DNA from 3 places in the Sinorhizobium sp. RAC02 genome. Region 3 is predicted to be linked to each of the others. Evidence: predicted binding sites of a transcription regulator. Region 3 holds the regulator's gene; each other region holds the start of a gene.
The links. Region 3 encodes PhoB, which activates phosphate uptake and scavenging genes when phosphate is short. Its sites were predicted from a motif close to TGTCATNNANCTGTCAT; they were not measured.

Region 1 (7,055 bases), on a different replicon from region 3:
GTGAATCGGCTGAGGTTTTCCAGCACTTCCGGCGCGCAGGGGCTGGCGGAAAGCTCGCTCTCCCGCAGCAGCTTTTCGTAGATCTGCCGCTCCTCGGTGATGCGCAGGCAATAGGGAACCTTGACCACCAGGATACGGTCGAGGAAGGCCTCGTTGTTCTTGTTGTGCTTGAAATGTAGCCATTCCGATTCGTTGGAATGGGCAAGCACGATGCCCTGATAGGGGAAAGAGCCGAAGTTTTCCGTGCCGTTGTAGCTGCCCTCCTGCGTGGCAGTGAGCAGCGGATGCAGCACCTTGATCGGTGCCTTGAACATTTCAACGAATTCGAGCAGGCCCTGGGTCGTGCGGTTGAGACCGCCGCTGAAGGAATAGGCGTCGGGATCGGCCTGGCTGAAGTTTTCGAGTTGGCGGATATCCACCTTGCCGACCAGGGTCGAGACGTCCTGATTGTTCTCGTCGCCGGGTTCGGTCTTGGCAATGGCGATCTGGCGCAGCCGGGAGGGCATGAGCTTGACGACGCTGAACCGCGAAATATCGCCGCCGATCTCGTCGAGCCGCTTCGTCGCCCAGGGCGAGATGAGGCCGGTGAGCCGCCGCTTGGCGATGCCGTATTTGTCCTCCAGCAGATCGCCCATGCGCTCGCGGCTGAAGAGACCGAGAGGTGATTCGAAAACCGGGCTGATCTTGCCGTCGATGGCGAGCGTGTAGATCGGTTGGTCTTCCATCAGCTTCTTGAGGCGTTCGGCGAGCGAGGACTTGCCGCCCCCCACCGGACCCAGCAGGTAGAGAATCTGCTTGCGCTCTTCGAGCCCCTGCGCGGCATAGCGGAAGTAGCCGACGATCCGCTCGATCGTGTCTTCCATGCCGTAGAAATCGGAGAAGGAGGGGTAAATCTTGATGGTTCGGTTGCCGAATATTCGGCCGAGGCGCTCGTCGGCACTGGTATCGATGAGTTGCGGTTCGCCGATGGCCGTCACCATCCGCTCCGGCGCGGTGGCATACATCTTTTTATCGTCACGGCACGCCAGCAGGTACTCCTGGAGGCTCAGCTCCTCCTGCGCGGTGCTCGCATAAGTTTTTGAAAAGAGGTCGAAAACATCGCTGCCAGTGGTTCTCATGGAACGCTCCTGCGGTCATCGAACAGTATAGCTTTTTTCGCGTCTGCCGTCCTGTTTTTTAAACGGAATGCAGCAGAAATTTGTTCCCGCCTTCGCTGTAAACAGAAAGTGAATGCAAGCTTGGATACTGAAGGCAGCAAATCTTCCAAGCACTCTGTTCATTCAACAGACATGGCACTGGACGCGAGCCGTCTGTGCGCGCTTTAACGCGAATCACGGACATGCAATGTCCACCAGCATATAATCGACCGATCGGAACACAATGCCAATTCACGAACTTGCCGCGCTCGGTGCCGCGACCTGCTGGGCCTTGACCGGACTGATCTCGGCAGGGCCTGCCGGCCATCTCGGCGCGCCGGCCTTCAACCGGGTCCGCCAGATCTTCGTCACTGGCCTTCTTGCCCTCTATGTGCTGGCGACCGGCACATGGCGGGAGCTGGATGCGGCGAGCATCGGCCCGCTGCTGCTGTCCGGATTGATCGGCATCTTCGTTGGCGACACGCTGCTCTTCGCCACGCTGAACCGGCTTGGCCCGCGCCGCTCCGGAATCCTCTTCGCGCTGAATGCGCCGATTGCAGCTCTGCTCGGCTGGCTGGTGCTGGGCGAAGCCCTGCCGGTCCCCGCCATGGCGGGGATCGCGCTGACGGCCACAGGGGTGTTCCTCGCCATTCTCTTCGGCAAGCGGCGGGCGCAGATACATGAATGGGAGACGATCAAGGGGCCGCTGTCGATCGGTGTCCTGCTGGGGCTGGGCGCCGCGACGGGCCAGGCCATCGGCTCCATCCTCGTGCGCCCCGTCATGGAGACCGGCATCGACCCCTTCGTCGCCTCGCTGCTGCGCGTCGGCATTGCCGCGCTCTGCCTCAGCGTCCTGACCCAACTGCCCATCCCCTCCGTCAAGCCGAAAGGGCCGCTCACGCTCAAAGTCGCGGCGATGACCGCATTGACCGGTGTGCTCGCGCTTGCCATCGGCATGACGCTGCTGCTCTTTGCATTGTCGGGCGGCAAGGTCGGCATCATCTCGACACTCTCGGCCACCTCTCCGGTCATGATCCTGCCGATGCTGTGGCTGAAGACCGGCGAGCGCCCGGCCGGCGGAGCCTGGGCCGGTGCCGCCCTCGTCGTCATCGGCATGGGCCTGATCTTCCTGCGCTGAGCGATAGCGCGGGCCGTCGCACCGTTCCAAAGAGAATGCATCGGGCACCGTCCTGTGGACAGAATGGCGGATGTCATGCGGGTGTCATGGCGATCTGGTGAAACGCTGCCCCATGCCGCTCGGTGATCGTGACGATCGAGATGGGAACCGACCAGACCGACTTCGCATCGATTACTTCACCGCACAGGCATCCGCAGTTCGCCGCCGTCCAGCCCGTCGCGTCGATGGGTGAGGACGGACATTCCAGCGTAGGAAACCCTGATGATCGAAACGGTGATCTCTCCCGCTCCCTCCCCGACCGCAGCGCGCAAAGAGGGGGTCGGCAAGCGCCTCAACCGCGCCGTTCGCCGCAATCCGTTGCTCTCCGCCTCCGGAATGTCCGAATATGTCTTCTCCCGGCTTTTCCGGAATCTCGTCTATGCGCAGATCTGGGAAGATCCCGATGTCGACATGGCTGCGCTGAAGATCGCGCCGGGAAACAGCATCGTCACCATCGCGTCCGGCGGCTGCAATGCGCTTTCCTATCTCGTCGCCGATCCCGCCCGCATCGAGGCGGTGGATCTCAACCCGGCGCATGTCTGTTTCAACCGCCTGAAACTGACCGCCGCCGCCCACCTGCCGGACTACGAGACCTTCTACCGGTTCTACGGCCAGGGCGATGATCGCCGGAACCTCGACGCCTACCAGCACTATCTGCGGCCCCATCTCGATGCGGAGACCCGTGATTACTGGGAAAGCCGGACGGTCACCGGTCGCCGCCGCATCTCTATCTTCCATCGCCACCTCTATCGCCACGGCCTGCTCGGCGGCTTCATCGGCCTCGGCCATACGATGGCTCGGCTCTACGGCGCCGATCCGCGCGGCCTGCTCAAGGCGCGTACGATCGAGGACCAGAAGCGCTTCTTCGACGAAACGCTGGCACCGCTCTTCGAAAAGCGCCTGGTCCGCTGGGCGACGGGGCGGAAAAGCTCGCTCTTCGGGCTCGGCATTCCGCCGCAGCAATATGAAGCGCTTTCGGGCGCCGGCAGCGACATGGCGTCGATCCTGCGCCAGCGCGTCGAAAAACTCGCCTGCGGCTTCCCGCTCTCGGAAAACTATTTTGCCTGGCAGGCCTTCGGCCGCGGGTATGGCAGCGGAGATCTTGCACCACTGCCGCCCTATCTCTCCCGGCAGAATTTCGAGGCAGTCCGCAGCCGCGCCGGCCGCATCTCCATCACCAACACCTCGCTGACCGAGTTCCTCGCGGCAAAAGCTCCCCAATCCGTCGATCGCTTCATCCTGCTCGATGCGCAGGACTGGATGACGGATGTGCAGCTCAACGCCTTGTGGAGCGAGATCACCCGCACCGCCGCCCCCGGCGCACGCGTCATTTTCCGCACGGCGCCCGCCGAAAGCCTGCTGCCCGGCCGTGTCGCCGATACCATCCTCGATCGCTGGGCCTACCACGCCGCGGAATCGCGTGCGTTGCACGACAAGGATCGCTCGTCGATCTACGGCGGTTTCCACCTCTATGAATTCAAGGGGTGAGCGTCGATGAACGCGCTATCCGACCATGCGCTGCTCATGGACCGCATCTACCGCTGGCAGCGGCGGTTCGGCATCTATGATGCCACGCGAAAATACTACTTGCTCGGCCGAGACCCCTTGCTTGCCGGCCTCCGCCCAGCACCGGGCGGCGCGGTGCTGGAGATCGGCTGCGGCACCGGGCGCAATCTCGTGAAAGCCGCTGGGCTTTATCCCGAGGCCCGGTTTCACGGCATCGACATCTCCCAGGAAATGCTCACGGCAGCGGAAAAAGCCGTCGCGGGCGCTGGCCTCGACGGCAGGATACGCCTCGCCAGAGCGGACGCCGCCGCTTTCGACCCGCAGGTGGCTTTCGGCCAGGGCAGCTACGATCGTATCTTCATTTCCTACGCCGTATCGATGATCCCGCAATGGCAGAAGGTCGTCACGGAGGCCACTGCCCGCCTCGCCCCGGGCGGGGAGCTGCACATCGCCGATTTCGGCGACATGCAGGGCTTGCCCGGCTGGTTCAAGCGCGCCGTGACCACCTGGCTCGGTTGGCACCATGTGACGCCGCGCGCCGACCTGTTCGACTTTGCCGCCGAACTGGCCGACGCCCATGCCGGACGCAGCGAAGCGAAAAGGCTCCATCGCGGCTTTTCCTGGATCGCCGTGATCCGGATGCCTTGATTGGCATAGCCGCAGGCAAAGCATAAAGCCACTCCGACAACGGAGGCGCCGGAGTGGCTTATCTCAGAACAGCGTCTCGACCTTCGCCGCGATCGCGTTTCCGAGCCGGATGTTGGTTTCCGCAGAAAAATGGATGCCATCGACGCCATCGGTTGAGACGTGCTCGCCAGCGGCCAGGAACTCGACCTTCATGAAAGCGGCGAGCGCCTTGTAGAGCCCGGCCAACTCCTTCGACTTTTCATATCCGCCACCGAACATGCCTTCGAACCAGGGATCGGGCATCGGCGCCAGCGGCGGCGGGGCAACGACGAGCACGCGCGGCGCGGGATAGGGCGTACCGACACCGCCGGTAGAAGTCAGCGCCTGGCCGACGAGCTTGCCCATGCCGTTGGCGATCTCGTAGGGCGTACGGTGGAAATAAGATTTCGTGTCGTTGGTGCCCAGCATGAGGATGACAAGATCCAGCGGCAGGTGGCTGGCGAGTGCCGCCGGCAGATAGGCGCTGCCGTTGAGCCTTGCGTCATTCGGATCGTCGAGACTGGTGGTGCGGGCGCTGAGCCCCTCCTCGATGATATGATAGTCCGTGCCGAGCCGTGCTGCCATGGCGCCGGTCCACCGCTGCTCATAGGGATAGCGCAGGGTCGGCGCGGATTCTTTCACCGGGATCCAGCCCCATGTCAGTGAATCCCCGAAGCACAGGATTGAACGTTTCTCCGCCATTAACGACCTCCTTGAATGGCTGGTTGATTGTTATTTTTCGGCGCGCAGGCCGTAGAAAATCGCTGCAAGCAGGATGATCAGCCCCTGGGCGACAAGCTTGCCGGCGTCGCCGACGCCGAACATCGTCATGACGACGAAGAGGAAGGCGAAGCACAGCACGCCGAAAAATGGCCCCCAGACACCTCCCTCGCCACGCCCGAAGACGACGCCGCCCAGAATGGTGGCGGCGACCGAGAGGATCGGCAGGTCGAGCCCGACACGCACACTGCCGACGGCGATGGATGCGGTCTGGACGAGGGCAGCAATGGCCGCCATCAGGCCGGCGAGCGTATGGGCGAGGATCACCGTGCGCTCCACCGGCACACCGGAAAAGTGGGCGGCCGGCATGCTCTCGCCAACGGCGGTGACGAAACGTCCGAAGACCGTCTGCGAGAGAAGCAGCGCCATCAGCGCCGTGAGGCCGATCCAGAAGATCACGGGGCTCGGCAACCCGAGAAAGCGTGTGTTGAACAGATCGTTGAAAACGGTCGGGACATCGCCCGGCGGCTTGCCGCTCGAAAGATATTGCACGAAGCCCACGAGCACGATGCTCAGCGCAAGCGTGACGATGACCGCCGAAACGCGGCGTCGTGCCACCATCACGCCGTTGAAGAGGCCGATCGAGAGACCGATCGCAAGCGCAAGCCCGACATGGAAGCCGAGCGAGGCGCCCGGGAAAATGCCGGACGAGATGCAATAGTTGATCAGCAGGATGACGCCGCCGCCGGACAGATCGATCGACTTCACCCGCATGACCAGCAACTGGCCGAGCACGAGGATACCGAGCGGAACGACCTGACGCACGAAGACGCCGAGCACATTGGCATTGAGCATCTGCGGACGCGCGACGAACAGAATCCCGAGCAGAATGACGAGCAGGTAGTAGGATGGCGGGACCTTGGAAATCCGGCGCAGGAGGGGAGAGTTGACGAGGGCCGACATGGGTCAGAGTCCGATCTTCTTGCGCGACTGAAGCGCCACGACGGCCATCAGCAGAATGCCCTTGATTGCCGTTTGCACGAAAGGCGTAATGTTGAGCAGGTTCATGCCGTTGGAGAGGAGCGCCAGCACCGCAACCCCGACGATCGTGCCATGCAGGCTGCCGACGCCGCCGGACAGTTGCGTGCCGCCGATCGCCACCGCCGTGATCGCATCGAGTTCCATGAACAGGCCGACATTCGGATCGCCCGAGACGATGCGCCCGGCCAGGAAGACGCCGGCCAGCGCGGCAAACAACGAGCAGACCACATAGGCCAGGAGAATGTTGCGGCTGGCGGGGATGCCGAAATTGCGCGCGGCATCGGTCGAACCGGATGCAACGCCGCCGCCGATGGCAAAGAGATGCAACCCGTAGCGCGAACCGTAGAGCAGCTTCCAGGCGATCAGGATCGTCACAATACCCCAGAAGACCGGAAATGGAATGCCAGCCACCGAGCCGTCCACCGCCCAGCGCACGACCTCCGGCACGGACCCGCCCGATACCGGCCGCAGCACGCGGGTGATGCCTAGCACGACATATTGCGTGGCAAGCGTCGCGACGATCGGATGCACATTGAGCCGCGTGACGCAGTAGCCGTTGGTGGCGCCGATCAGCGCGGCGAAGATGAAGACGCCGGGAATGGTGATGCCGGTCGGCAGGTCGAGCGCCAGAATGGCCGTCGTGAAGCTGACGACGGAGCCGATGGAGAGATCCAGCCCGCCAACCAGCACGACGAACATCTGCCCGACCGCCGTGATGAGGAGCGGCATGCCCTGGGCAACGAGGTTGGCAAGATTGCTCCATTGGCTGAACTGGCTGGTCGTTGCCGCCAGCCAGAGGATCATGGCGA
Region 2 (7,055 bases), 1.8 Mb from region 3:
CCGCTTCCGGCCGATAATGATTCGGCGCTCCGCGACAATGCCCGCCCCATCCTCGTCTGCGCCGACGAGAGCGTGCACCGGGCGGCGGATGTGGCAAAGCTCGCCGACCGCTATGACGCGATCAACATCAAGCTCGACAAGGCTGGCGGGCTCACGGAAGCGCTGATGCTGCGCGAGATGGCCAAGGAACACGACCTGAAGATCATGGTGGGCTGCATGGTCGGCACCTCGCTCGGCATGGCGCCGGCCGTGCTGCTCGCACAGGGCGCCGATTTCGTCGATCTCGACGGACCGCTGCTGCTTGCCCGCGACCGGGAGCCGGGCCTTCAGTATGAGGGTTCTACAGTCTACCCGCCAGAAGCCGCCCTTTGGGGCTGAGCGCGGGGCGCGACGACCCGGCCGGCAATGATGGCGACGAGGCCGGCCGCGGCGACGAGCGACATCAGGTAAAAACCCTGAACGCCGTACCAGCTGAACGTATAGCCGGAGACGAACGTCGCAATCGCGGTGAACATGCCGGTGTAGAAGAAGTAGAGCCCCTGCGCGGCCGCCTCCTGCTCTTCTGCCACACGCTCCACGAGCCGGCTCTGCGCACTCATGTGGATGAGCGCGTAGGTGAAGGCGTGCAGGCATTGCAGCACAAAGTAGCCAGCGAAAGACATCTCCATCGGAAAGAGGATCCAGCGCGCGACGGCCACCCCGCCGCCGACGATCATCATCGACCACAGATTGAAGCGCTGCCTCAGCTGGACGGCAAACAGGAAGAAAACCACCTCCGCAAGCACGCCCGCACTCCACAGGATGCCGACATCCACGCCGCTGAAACCCATCTTCTGCCAGTAGATCGCCGAGAAGGCGAAAAGCATGGCGTGGCTGGCGTTGACGAGGGAGACACCGATCAGCATGAGCTGCACATCCCACTGGCGCAGCGTGCTTTTCGTCGGCATCGTCGCGATCGCCGATATCGGGGAAGGCCGGCGCGGCTTGCCGATCCGGGGCGCGATCATCGCGCCGAGCACCGTCAACACGAAGGCAGCCGCCATCGCCGGCAGCACCATGTCACCGCCATAGAGGCCGGCAAGCCAGCCGCCGGTCATCGTCGCCAGAATGAAAGCGAGCGAGCCCCAGAGGCGCATCCTGCCATAATCGAAATTCCAGCGGCGCACACCGGAAAGCATAATCGCCTCGGTGATCGGGACGTATGGTGAGTAGACCGCACCCTGTAGGGTATAAAGCAGCAGAACGGGCCAGAAAGACCCCGTCGCAAACAGTGCCACCGCCGTCAGCAGAGACAGCAACCCCGACCAGATGAGCACAATCGACCGCTCGCCGATCCGGTCAGCCACCACACCGGCAATGGGTGCGGTGAAGATGCGTACGAACATCGGCACGGCGAGCACGATACCGATCTGGAAATCGCTCATCTTCAGCGTTTCCAGCCAGACAGGAAAGAACGGCAGCGCAATGCCGTTGACCATCATCGGCGCACAGAAAACGAGGGCAATACGCGCGGCGAAGAACGGCGGCGCGCCGGTGGTCACGGAAAACCCGGAAGGGGCGGTCATTGGCGGGGAACCTGCGTTGGAACGCCCTCGGCTCTAGCACGCCGACGTACGTACGCCAATCCGCTATTTCTGCCCTTTGCCGACAATGCCCGATTTGTGAAAGCCGGCTATGCGGCTTCCGACTCGCGGGCCTCGATCGCCAGCATCTGGCGCGACACCGGAACCACCTCGGCAGGCGTCGTTGCGAGCTTCTGCCAGGTGATCAGCTCCATCTCGCCATCATGGTGCTCGGCAATCGCCGTGCAGCTCTCCACCCAGTCGCCGCTGTTGATGTAGCGGATGCCGTCGATCTCGGTGATGACGGCGTGGTGGATATGGCCGCAGATAACGCCATCGGCGTCGTTGCGCCGCGCCTCTTCGACGACGACCTTCTGGAACTCGCCGATGAAGTTCACGGCCGATTTCACCTGCTGCTTGGCCCAGGACGAGAAGGACCAGTATGGCAGGCCGAGCCGGCGGCGGATGGCGGCGAAGACGACGTTGATGGCGATGGCCGCATCATAGGCCCAGTCGCCGAGATAGGCGACGACGCGGGCATGGCGCACGACGACGTCGAATTCGTCGCCGTGCAGCACGAGGTAGCGCTTGCCGTCGGCCGCTTCATGGATGATGCGCTCGGCCACCTCGACGCCACCGAAATGGGTGCCCGGGAACTCGCGCAGGAATTCATCATGGTTGCCGGGGATGTAGATGATGCGCGTACCCTTGCGCGCCTTGCGCAGCAGCTTCTGCGTCACGTCGTTGAAGGCCTGCGGCCAATACCAGTTGCGCTTGAGGCGCCAGCCATCGACGATGTCGCCGACGAGCACGATCGTCTCCGCTTCATGATGCCGCAGGAAGTCGATCAGGAAGTCCGCCTTGGCTGCCTTCGATCCCAGATGCACGTCCGAGATGAACAGCGTACGGAAGTAGCGAATGTTCGGGTCAGCGGGGGTCACAGTCATGCGTGGTTCTCCGGGTGGCCGGCCGCCGCGATGATCGTCATAAAGGGCGGCTTTGATACAGTTGAAAACCAGAGTCCTGTTTCAGATTGATGACACACCTATGCCTTTTCGATCCGCAAATAGGCATTGCACCGGTCGATGAATGCGGCTTTATGGAAGGTTCCGAAAACTTCACGTCGCGGCGGTTTCGTGTCAGGAATGGCCGCAACGAAAACAGCATATGGCAGGGAGCATCATGAGCACGGGTGATAAATCGAGGACGCAGGACGGTCCGGTAAGCGGCGACATCGACCAACAGGCCCTCTTCTTCCACCGTTACCCCCGCCCCGGCAAGCTCGAGATCACCGCCACCAAGCCGCTCGGCAACCAGCGCGACCTGGCACTTGCCTATTCGCCCGGCGTCGCCGCACCGTGCCTCGCCATCCGCGACGATCCGAACACCGCCGCCGACTACACGGCGCGCGCCAACCTGGTCGCCGTCGTGTCGAACGGCACGGCCGTTCTCGGGCTCGGCAATATCGGACCGCTGGCCTCCAAGCCCGTCATGGAAGGTAAGGCCGTCCTTTTCAAGAAATTCGCCGGCATCGACGTCTTCGACATCGAAATCGACGCGCCGACCGTCGACGAGATGGTCAATGTCGTGTCCGCGCTGGAGCCGACCTTCGGCGGCATCAACCTGGAAGACATCAAGGCGCCGGAATGTTTCGAGGTGGAGCGTCAGCTGCGCGAGAAGATGGATATCCCCGTCTTCCACGACGACCAGCATGGCACGGCGATCATCGTCGCCGCCGCGGTGCTGAACGGCCTGGAACTGGCCGGAAAGTCGCTGCATGAAGCGAAGATCGTTACCTCCGGGGCCGGCGCCGCAGCACTTGCCTGCCTCAACCAGCTCGTGGTGCTCGGTGCCAAGGTCGAGAATATCTGGGTGCACGATCTCGAAGGCCTCGTCTACAAGGGCCGCGAAGTGCTGATGGACCAATGGAAGGACGTCTACGCGCAGGAAACGGACAAGCGCCAGCTTTCCGAGAGCATCGACGGTGCCGACGTCTTCCTCGGCCTTTCGGCCGCCGGTGTGCTGAAGCCGGAACTGCTCGCCCGCATGGCGGAACGGCCGCTGATCATGGCGCTCGCCAACCCGACGCCGGAAATCATGCCGGAAGAAGCGCGCGCCGCCCGCCCGGACGCCATGATCTGCACCGGTCGCTCGGACTTCCCCAACCAGGTCAACAACGTCCTCTGCTTCCCCTACATCTTCCGCGGCGCGCTCGATTGCGGCGCGCGCACGATCAACGAGGAAATGAAGATGGCGGCGGTGCGGGCGATCGCAGCGCTTGCCCGCGAGGAAGTGTCCGATGTTGCCGCGCGCGCCTATTCCGGTGACACGCCGAGTTTCGGCCCGAACTACCTGATCCCCTCGCCCTTCGACCAGCGCCTCATCCTGCGCATCGCACCGGCCGTCGCGCGTGCGGCGGCGGAAACCGGCGTTGCGACGCGTCCGATCACCGATTTCGACGCCTATCTCGACCAGTTGAACCGCTTCGTCTGGCGCTCGGGCTTCATCATGAAGCCGATCTTCGCCGCCGCGAAAAAGGCCGAAAAGAAGCGCGTGATCTTCGCCGAAGGCGAGGACGAGCGCGTGCTGCGCGCCGCCCAGGTGCTGCTGGAAGAGGATATCGCCAAGCCGATCCTCATCGGCCGCCCGCACATCATCGAAACGCGCCTGAAGCGGTATGGCCTGCGTGTGCGCCCGACGGTCGATTTCGAGGTGGTGAACCCGGAAGACGATCCGCGTTACCGTGACTATGTCGACGAGTACTTCCGCATCGTCGGCCGCAAAGGCGTGAACCCGGAAGCCGCCCGCACCATCGTGCGCACGAATCAGACGGTCATCGGCGCGCTTGCCGTCAAGCGCGGCGACGCCGATGCTCTGATCTGCGGCGTCGAAGGCCGCTATGCCCGGCATCTGCGCGATGTGCGCCAGATCATCGGCAAGCGGGACGGCGTGCTCGATTTCTCGGCGCTCAGCCTGCTCATCTCGCAGCGTGGTGCCACCTTCTTCACCGATACCTACGTCACCTGCGAGCCGACCGCCGAAGCAGTGGCCCAGATGACGGTGATGGCGGCACAGGAAATCCGCCGCTTCGGCATCACGCCGCGCGCCGCCCTCGTCTCGCACTCGAACTTCGGTTCGCGCGATTCCGAAAGCGCCTTCAAGATGCGCCACGCTATGGAGCTTGTGCGGGAGACGGACCCGGATCTCGAGGCCGACGGTGAAATGCACGGCGATGCGGCCATTTCCGAGGCCCTGCGCCAGCGCGTCATGCCGGATTCGACGCTGACGGGCGAAGCAAACCTGCTTGTCTTCCCAAATCTCGACGCCGCAAACATCACGCTCGGCGTGGTCAAGACGATGACGGACAGCCTGCATGTCGGCCCGATCCTGCTCGGCGCCGCCCTGCCCGCCCACATCCTGTCGCCGTCCGCTACTTCGCGCGGCGTCGTCAACATGGCCGCCCTTGCCGTGGTCGAAGCCTCCTATCCGGAAGGTTCGATCTGATTGGAAGGCTTGCCTTACGAAACGGCCGCCGCTTCGGCGGCCGTTTTCGTTTTTGGCGCCGGACGGGCGCCGTCATGTGCCTCCCACCAGTCGCCCAGCGCATCGATCAGCGGCATCACGGTAAGGCCGGCAGGCGTCAGGTCGTATTCGACACGCAGCGGATAACCGTCGAAGACCGTGCGTTCGACCAAACCGGCCTTTTCCAGCTTGCGCAGCTCCAACGTGAGGATGCGATGCGAAACGGTCGGATTGTCCCGTCGCAGATCACTGAAACGCTTGGTGCCATCCTTCAGATAGTAAATCAGCAGCGTCGGCCAGCGGCCGCCCAGCACCTGCATGACCTCCTCGATCGGGCAACGGGAAACGAGATCCTTCATGGCAGGCTCCGGCGTGGTGACAAAAATGTGCGTAATTTACATGGGGGCAGGCAAGGCTTAGGTCCAGTGTCGCTGCGCAGCGTGGTCAACAGAAATCACGGAGAACAACATTGGAACCGATCCTCATCTACGGCTTCCCCGCCGGAAGCTCCATGGGCCTCGTCGCAGCACTTGAATGGCTCGGCAAGCCCTACAGGCTCTGCCGCGTCGACATGCTGGGCGAAATGCGCGACCCCGCCTATGCCCGTCTCAACGCCCGGCACGAGACACCCGCCCTCGTCACCGATGACGGCCGCGTCATCACCGAAACCATGGCGATCGCCCACTGGCTCGCCGCGCGCGACACGGAACGGCGCATCAGCTTCACCCCCACCGCGCCTGAAGCCGATCGCATGATGCAACTGATGGCCTACCTCAACACCGGTTTCACCGGCGCCTTCAGCCCGCTCTGGTCGGCGCTGGAAATGGAGACGCCGGACCCGGTGCTGCAGCAGTCGCTGCGGGCGTATGGACGTGAAGCTGTCATCGAGCGACACGACAAACTGGAGGCCATGCTCGGCGACACACCCTACCTCGTGGGCGGGCATCCCACGCTGGCGGACGGCGTGCTCATCGGCGTTGCTCGCTGGCTCGATTATCACGAGGTGGCACCGGCAAGCCGCTGGCCGCGCATCGAAAAGGTTCGCCGCCTGTTGGAAACCGACGCCGCCGTGCGCTTCGCAACGGCACTGGAAAACGGCGAGACCCCGGTCGGATCAGGCGTCGTCAAGGGCCATATCCCGCTCGCCGAGGTGATCGAGCGTTTCGGCCGCAGTTGATCGCGGAAGGCCGGGCCAAAGCCCGGCCTTTCCCTCAAGTAGCCACGAGCTCCACCCGACGCGTGATGCCGATCGCCGCCAGAAACGGCTCATCGTGACTGACGACGAGGAGCGCGCCGTCATAGGCGCGCAGCCCCGCCTCCACCGCTTCGATCGAATCGATGTCCAGATGGTTCGTCGGCTCATCGAGGATCAGCAGCGCCGGCGGCGTGCCACCGCCAAGTACGCAGGCGAGGCCCGCGCGTAGTAACTGCCCGCCGCTGAGACTGCCGACAATCTGCAAGGCGGCATCGGCGCGGAACATGAAACGCGCCAGTGCCGCGCGGCAGGTATTTTCATCCGCGCCGGGATTGAGCTGGCGGAAATTGTCGCGGATCGACAGCGATGGATCGAGCAGGCTCACACTCTGATCAAGCATGGCGACGTCGGTAAAGCCCCGCACGCTCCCCTGCCACGGCTGTAACTGGTTGGTGACGAGGGCAAGCAGCGTCGTCTTGCCGGAACCGTTCGGCCCCGTCACCGCGATCCGCTCGGGCCCGGTCATCACCAGGGAAAGATCGCGAAGCACCGGCTGATCCGGCGCGTAACCGACCGTGACATTCTCGATCTTCAACACCGTCTTGCCAGTGGCCAGATGGGTCGATGGCACGGCAACGGTCAGCGGTTGGAGGATTTCGATGCGCTCGCGCGCCGCGGTGACCGCCTCGGTAGCCTGCCCCTGCCGGCTTTCGGCAAGGCGGGCATTGGAACCGCTCGTCAACTCGCTGCGCTCCTTCATGGCACCCAGCATGATG
Region 3 (7,055 bases):
AGGCCATTCAGAAAAACACGAAAGTGTTCTTCCTGGAAAGCCCGACCAATCCGACGCTGGAAGTCATCGACATTGCCGGCGTTGCCAAGCTTGCCAACCAGATCGGCGCCAAGGTCGTCGTCGACAACGTGTTTGCAACGCCGCTCTTCCAGAAGCCGCTGGAACTCGGCGCGCATGTCGTCGTCTATTCCGCGACCAAGCATATCGACGGCCAGGGCCGCTGCCTCGGCGGCGTCGTGCTGTCCGACAAGGAATGGATCAACGAGCATCTGCACGACTATTTCCGCCACACCGGCCCGGCCATGTCGCCGTTCAACGCCTGGACACTGCTGAAGGGCATCGAGACGTTGCCGCTTCGCGTCAAGCAGCAGACGGAAAATGCCAGCCGCATCGCCGATTTCCTCGCCGAGCAAAGCCAGGTTGCCAGCGTGATCTATCCGGGCCGCAAGGACCACCCGCAGGCCGACATCATCGCCAAGCAGATGACGGGCGGCTCGACGCTCGTCTGCTTCGAGCTGAAGGGCGGCAAGGAAGCGGCCTTCGCGCTGCAGGATGCGCTGCAAGTCGCGAAGATCTCCAACAATCTCGGCGACGCCAAGAGCCTGATCACCCATCCGGCGACGACGACGCACAAGAACCTGACGGACGAGGCGCGTGCCGAACTCGGCATGTCGGCCGGCACGGTCCGTTTTTCCGCCGGCATCGAGGACAGCGAAGACCTGCTCGAAGATTTTGCCCGCGCGCTCTCCAAGGTCAAAGCCTGACCTTCAGCGACAGATGGACAAATACGGAGGCACCGGCCGATGCGGCCGGTGCCTCTTTGCTTATCCTTGACGAAACCACATTCCTGTAGAATAGCAGGAGCTAATCAGTTCAAGGCTTGCCCATGTATCGTGCGCTAACCCGCGACATCGAAGTGACCGTAGAGCCGTACTATCTGGCCGACCAGTCCGACCCCGATGATAGCCGCTATGTCTGGGGTTACCGCGTCGTCATATCCAACCATTCCGACGTCGCCGTGCGGCTGATGACACGCTACTGGCACATCACCGACCAGAACGGCCAGGTCGACGAGGTCAACGGTCCCGGCGTCATCGGTGAACAACCGACGCTGCGCCCCGGCGATACCTACGAGTACTCTTCAGGCTGCCCGCTCGAAACACCGTCCGGCATCATGTTCGGCCGCTACCGCATGGAGGCGGAGAACGGCGAAGCCTTCGACGTCGCCATTCCTGCCTTCTCGCTGGATACACCAGGACAACCGCGCACCCTCAACTGAGGATGCGCTTGGGGGCCTATTGCGGCAGGACTTCCGTCGCGTCGAAGCGGTAGGTCGTCGAGCAGAACTCGCAAGTGACCGAGATATCGCCCTTGTCGTCCGCCGTGTGCGCGATATCGTCGGCGCTGAAGCCGACCAGCACGCCCTTCAGCTTCTCGCGCGAGCACGAGCAGCGGTCAAAGACCTGCTGCGGCTGGTAGACGCGTACGCCGCGCTCGTGGAACAGGCGGAACAGCAGCCGTTCGGTGCCGACAGTCGGGTCCGTCAGCTCATCGGCGTCGATCGTCTCGACCATCGCCTTGGCTTCGGCCCAGTTGTCGTCGTCATCGATCTTGTGGCCGACATCGTCGCCATCGCCGCCGGGCAAATCCGGCTGGCGCATGCGTTCCGGCGCCTGCGGCAGGAACTGTGCGACCATGCCGCCGGCCCGCCAGCGGTGGCGCACCTTGCCGGCCTCGTCACGATCGAAGAGCTCGGCAACGCCGAGGCGCACCCTGGTTGGAATCTGCTCCGACTGGCGGAAATAGACGCCGGCAATCTCCTCCAGCGTCTCGCCGTCGAGCGGAACGATGCCCTGGTAGCGCTGCGTGTGTGTGCCCTGATCGATCGTGAAGGCCAGAATGCCCTTGCCGAGCAACTCATGCGGCTCCGTCGTGCCGGCGGCGATGGCAGCATCAAGGGCTGCCTGATCGAAGCGGGCATAGGCGCGCACATTCTCCGGTGCGGAGAAATCGGCAACGAGCAGGTCGACCGGGCCGTCGCCCTTGGTCTGGACGATCAGCTTGCCTTCGAACTTCAGCGAGGTGCCGAGCAGCACGGTAAGCGTTATCGCCTCGGCGAGCAGCCGAGCGACGGGGGCAGGATAATTGTGCCGGCCCAGAATGGTATCGAGCATGGGACCCAGCTGCACGGCACGACCGCGCACGTCGAGCCCTTCCACCTGAAACGGCAGGATATGGTCGTCGCCGGAATAACCGAGCTCACCGAGTTTCAAGGCATTGTCAGCCATCATCATTCTGCTCCTTGCACACCGGGAAGCCACCGGGCCATGGGCCCGGCTGCTTGCGACCGGCATTCTACCGTGATTCAGCGCGCTATCACCCGGATCATTCCATACCGGACGGGCATGCGCCAGAGAGAGCGCCTTCCAGCGCCCTGTGATGGCCCCTAGATCGTATCGGCCGGCGTGTTTTTCAAGACGCGCGTCAGACGGCGCCGAGGCACCAGGCGAGGATCGACTTCTGCGCATGCAGGCGGTTTTCCGCCTCGTCGAAGACCACCGACTGCGGGCCGTCGATCACCTCGTCGGTGACCTCCTCGCCGCGATGCGCCGGCAGGCAATGCATGAAGAGCGCATCGTCGTTCGCCCGCGCCATCAGCTGCTTGTTGACCTGATAGGGCTGGAAGATGTTGTGGCCGCGGGCGCGGTGTTCCTGGTTCATCGAGACCCAGCAGTCGGTGACGACCAGATCGACGCCGTCGATGATCGCCTCGGGATCATGGCCGAGCAGGATATTGCCGCCATTGTCGCGCGCCCAATTCAGGATCTTGTCGTCCGGCTCGGAGCCCATCGGCACGGCCATCCTCATCGTGTAGCCGAAGCGGGCCGAGCCCTCGACGAAGGAATGCAGCACATTGTTGCCGTCGCCCGTCCAGGCAAAGGTCTTGCCCTTCGTCGAGCCGCGATGCTCCTCGAAGGTCATGATGTCGGCCATGATCTGGCAGGGATGCGTCAGGTCCGTCAGCGCGTTGATGACAGGCACGGTGGCATGTTCGGCAAGCTCCAGCAGACGGTTATGGTCCGTCGTGCGGATCATGATGGCATCGACGTAGCGCGACAGGACCTTGGCGGTGTCGCCGATCGTCTCGGCGCGGCCAAGCTGCATCTCGGTGCCGGACAGGAACAGCGTCTCGCCGCCGAGCTGGCGCATGCCGACATCGAAGGAGACGCGGGTTCGGGTGGACGGCTTCTCGAAGATCATCGCGAGCATCTTGCCGGCGAGCGGCTTTTCTTCCGTGCCGGCCTTGCGAGCGGCCTTGCGCGTGTGCGCATCGTCCATGATGACGCGGAGATCGCTTTCCGAAACGGCGGAAAGGTCGAGAAAATGCTTGGCCATGATGTGTCCTGTCTGTCTCGGTCCTGCTTATGCGGCTTTCGCCGCCGTCAGCTTTTCGGCTGCGCGCTCGATGCGGGCGAGCCCCTCGCGCGCCTCTTCCGCCGTGACGGTAAGCGGCGGCAGAAGCCGCAGCACGTTGTCGCCGGCGGGCACGCCGAGCAGCTTTTCCGCACGCACGGCCTTCAGAAGGTCGGCGACCGGAATCTTTGCCTTGATGCCGAGCATCAGGCCTTCGCCGCGGACATCCTCGATGATCTCCGGGAAACGGTCCTTGAGGGCCGCAAGGCCCTGGCGGAAGACGAGGGCGACGTCGCGGACATGATCAAGGAACCCGTCTTCCAGCACGACGTCGAGCACCGCATTGCCGACAGCCATGGCGAGCGGGTTGCCGCCATAGGTCGAGCCATGTGTGCCGGCGACCATGCCGGCAGCCGCTTCGTTCGTGGCAAGGCAGGCGCCAAGCGGGAAGCCGCCGCCGATGCCCTTGGCAACCGCCATGATATCCGGCGCAATACCGGACCATTCATAGGCGAAGAGGCGCCCGGTGCGGCCGACGCCGGACTGCACCTCGTCGAGGATGAGCAGCAGGCCGTACTCGTCGCAGAGCTGGCGAAGCTCCTGCATGAATTCCTTCGGAACGGGGCGGATGCCGCCCTCGCCCTGCACCGGCTCGATCAGGATGGCCGCCGTTTCCTCGGTGATCGAATCCTTGACGGCTGTGATGTCGCCGAAGGGGACCTTGAGGAAGCCCGGCGCCTTGGGGCCGAAACCTTCGATGTACTTTTCCTGTCCGCCGGCCGCGATGGTGGCGATCGTGCGGCCGTGGAAGGCGCCGTCGAAGGTGATGATGTGAAACTTGCCGGGGTGGCCCTTGGCGAAATGATAGCGCCGCGCCGTCTTGATCGCGCATTCCAGCGCTTCCGCCCCGGAATTGGTGAAAAACACCTTGTCGGCGAAGGTCGCCTCCGTCAGCCGGCGGCCAAGGCTTTCCTGGCCCGGAACCTCATAGAGGTTGGACAGGTGCCAGACCTTCTCGGCCTGATCCTTCAGCGCGGCGACGAGATGGGGATGCGCATGGCCCAGCGAATTGACGGCGACGCCAGCGGCGAAATCGAGATATCGCTCGCCATTTTCGGCGATCAGCCAGACGCCCTCCCCGCGCGTGAACCGGAGCGGTGCACGCATATAGGTTTCATAGAGCGGCGCGGCATCGGCCATGGCGCAGGTCCCCCGAAAAGAGATGCGGAAAGATTCGTTTACGGCTTGACTTTTCCAGGCTTTAGAAAAATCAAAAACCGCCTTTCGGCGGCATGCGGCACTATCAGCATTTCTCCCTGCAATGTCAATGAAATGCACGTCTAAAATGCCGCTGAACCTACCGCAACGTGAGGATTCACGATACGCGCGCAAGGTGTCGCTCTTGAGTCACACCAGGGCAGCAAGTTGGGGAAAACTCCGAAATCGATTCGCACCGATTCCCGCGACTCTTGTCACAGAGTCCCCCGAACTCTAGGTTAAAGACCAATTACTAGACTGCAAGCGGCGGAACTAGTCACCAAAAGAGTTAGGGCGTTCAAGTTCCGGACCCATCCGGAACGCGATGAGGGATTCCCGCATCGCGAGCGTCGAACGGAGACGAGAAGATGAACTGGACAGACGAGCGGGTCGAGAAACTCAAGAAGCTCTGGAGCGAAGGTCTGAGCGCGAGCCAGATCGCAGCGCAGCTCGGCGGCGTCAGCCGTAACGCCGTCATCGGCAAGGTGCACCGCCTGAACCTGCCGGGCCGCGCGAAAGCCGGCGGCACGCCGACCGCCGCCCGCCCGAAGCGTCCGGCCGTTGCAACGCCGCGGCCGTCGAACTTCGCGGCCCGTCCGGTCCCCGCTCGCGTGGCGGCGCGCCCGACCGGCGCGATCCTCGCCAAGGAAGACATCGACGCCGATTTCGACGCACAGACGGAGCAGCTTCCGGTTCCCGCCAACGGCAACAAAGTGGTTGTGCCGATGTCGCGGAAGCTGGAACTGACCGAGCTGACCGAGCGCACCTGCAAGTGGCCGATCGGCGACCCGCTGAACGACGACTTCCACTTCTGCGGCAACGAGTCCCCGGACAACTCACCCTACTGCACCTACCACCAGCGCCTCGCCTACCAGCCATCGGCTGAACGGCGCCGGATGCGCTAGCAGAAACGAAGAGCTGAATGCGATGAGGGCCCGGAAGGGCCCTTTTCTTTTGTGCTGGCGAGAGACGCGCAGCCCCAAAAACGCAAACAGGCCCCGAAGGGCCCATTTCCGTCCTTGGGAGGAAACGCTTGGCTCAGGTTTCCAGCGAGTAGCCAGCGCCGCGAACGGTGCGGATGACGTCCTGCATGTTGGCGAAGTTGAGCGCCTTGCGCAGGCGCCCGACATGCACGTCGACGGTGCGCTCGTCGACATAGATGTCATGGCCCCAGACGCCATCGAGAAGCTGCGAGCGCGAGAAGACGCGGCCTGGCGAGGTCATCAGGAACTCCAGGAGGCGGAACTCCGTCGGGCCGAGGCGGACCTCGCGGGTGCGACGGTGCACGCGATGCGTCTCGCGGTCGAGTTCGATATCGCCGCAGCGCAGCACCGTCGAGACGACCTCGGGTTTTGCACGGCGCAGCATGGCGCGAACGCGCGCGACGAGCTCCGGCGTCGAGAACGGCTTGACGACATAGTCGTCGGCGCCGGTCGCTAGCCCGCGCACGCGCTCGCTTTCCTCGCCGCGTGCCGTCAGCATGATGATCGGCAGGCGCTCGGTTTCCGGACGCTGGCGCAGCCGCCGGCACAGCTCGATGCCCGAAACGCCCGGCAGCATCCAGTCGAGGATGAGAAGGTCCGGCAGGCGCTCCTGCAGGCGCATCTCGGCCTCGTCACCGTTCAGGATCGTATCGACCTCAAAACCTTCGGCCTCGAGATTGTAGCGCAGGAGGACGCTGAGCGCCTCCTCGTCTTCGACGACGGCAATTCTGGGCACCATGGAGGTGAAACTCCTTACTCGGAGGCGTCGGTAACGTCGGCAGTGACCACCGACGTCGTGGTGTCGTCCTTCGGGCGTTCACCCTCGGGCTGCGAGCCGGTCGCCATGTAGTAGATGGTTTCCGCAATGTTGGTCGCGTGGTCGCCGATGCGCTCGATGTTCTTGGCGCAGAACAGGAGATGCGTGCAGGGCGTGATGTTGCGCGGATCTTCCATCATGTAGGTCAGGAGTTCGCGGAACAGCGACGTGTAGATCGCGTCGATCTCGTCGTCGCGCTCGCGGATGGCCTTGGCCTTCTCGATCGAGCGGGTCGCGTAGACGTCGAGGACTTCTTTCAGCTGCATCAGTGCGAGTTCCGCGAGATGCTCGAGACCGCGGGTGAGCTTGCGCGGCATGCCCGAGCTCTGCACCGCGATGACGCGCTTGGCGGTGTTCTTGCCAAGGTCACCGACGCGCTCCAGTTCGGCCGCGATGCGGATGGCGCCCATGATTTCGCGCAGGTCCGCCGCCATCGGCTGGCGCTTGGCGATCGTGACGATCGCCTTCTCGTTGATCTGGCGCTCGGCAGTGTCGAGGATGACGTCCTCGGAAATGACCTTCTGCGCCAGAGCGCCATCGGTCGCGACCAGGGCGCGGACGGCATCCGCAACCATCTGCTCGGC

Region 1: BSY16_RS22970 (BtaA family protein) is a predicted target of PhoB. The motif match lies at 2,346-2,362, and genes of this name have one in related genera.
Region 2: BSY16_RS04485 (UDP-2,3-diacylglucosamine diphosphatase) is a predicted target of PhoB. The motif match lies at 2,588-2,604, and genes of this name have one in related genera.

What each region holds. Positions count from the first base shown of each region.
Region 1 covers NZ_CP016452.1:379,203-386,257, forward strand. The annotation lists gene BSY16_RS22960 (PrkA family serine protein kinase) at 1-1,118, opposite strand, end outside; gene BSY16_RS22965 (DMT family transporter) at 1,381-2,274, shown strand; gene BSY16_RS22970 (BtaA family protein) at 2,536-3,801, shown strand; gene BSY16_RS22975 (class I SAM-dependent methyltransferase) at 3,838-4,467, shown strand; gene BSY16_RS22980 (SGNH/GDSL hydrolase family protein) at 4,531-5,187, opposite strand; gene BSY16_RS22985 (ABC transporter permease) at 5,218-6,168, opposite strand; gene BSY16_RS22990 (ABC transporter permease) at 6,172-7,055, opposite strand, start outside.
Region 2 covers NZ_CP016450.1:952,911-959,965, reverse strand. The annotation lists gene dgcA (N-acetyl-D-Glu racemase DgcA) at 1-378, shown strand, start outside; gene BSY16_RS04490 (MFS transporter) at 348-1,565, opposite strand; gene BSY16_RS04485 (UDP-2,3-diacylglucosamine diphosphatase) at 1,673-2,509, opposite strand; gene BSY16_RS04480 (NADP-dependent malic enzyme) at 2,745-5,066, shown strand; gene BSY16_RS04475 (winged helix-turn-helix transcriptional regulator) at 5,081-5,443, opposite strand; gene BSY16_RS04470 (glutathione S-transferase family protein) at 5,554-6,261, shown strand; gene BSY16_RS04465 (ABC-F family ATP-binding cassette domain-containing protein) at 6,296-7,055, opposite strand, start outside.
Region 3 covers NZ_CP016450.1:2,792,492-2,799,546, forward strand. The annotation lists gene BSY16_RS13415 (O-succinylhomoserine sulfhydrylase) at 1-764, shown strand, start outside; gene apaG (Co2+/Mg2+ efflux facilitator ApaG/CorD) at 887-1,279, shown strand; gene BSY16_RS13425 (Hsp33 family molecular chaperone) at 1,296-2,288, opposite strand; gene argF (ornithine carbamoyltransferase) at 2,485-3,396, opposite strand; gene BSY16_RS13435 (aspartate aminotransferase family protein) at 3,424-4,614, opposite strand; gene BSY16_RS13440 (GcrA family cell cycle regulator) at 5,040-5,576, shown strand; gene phoB (phosphate regulon transcriptional regulator PhoB) at 5,710-6,393, opposite strand; gene phoU (phosphate signaling complex protein PhoU) at 6,408-7,055, opposite strand, start outside.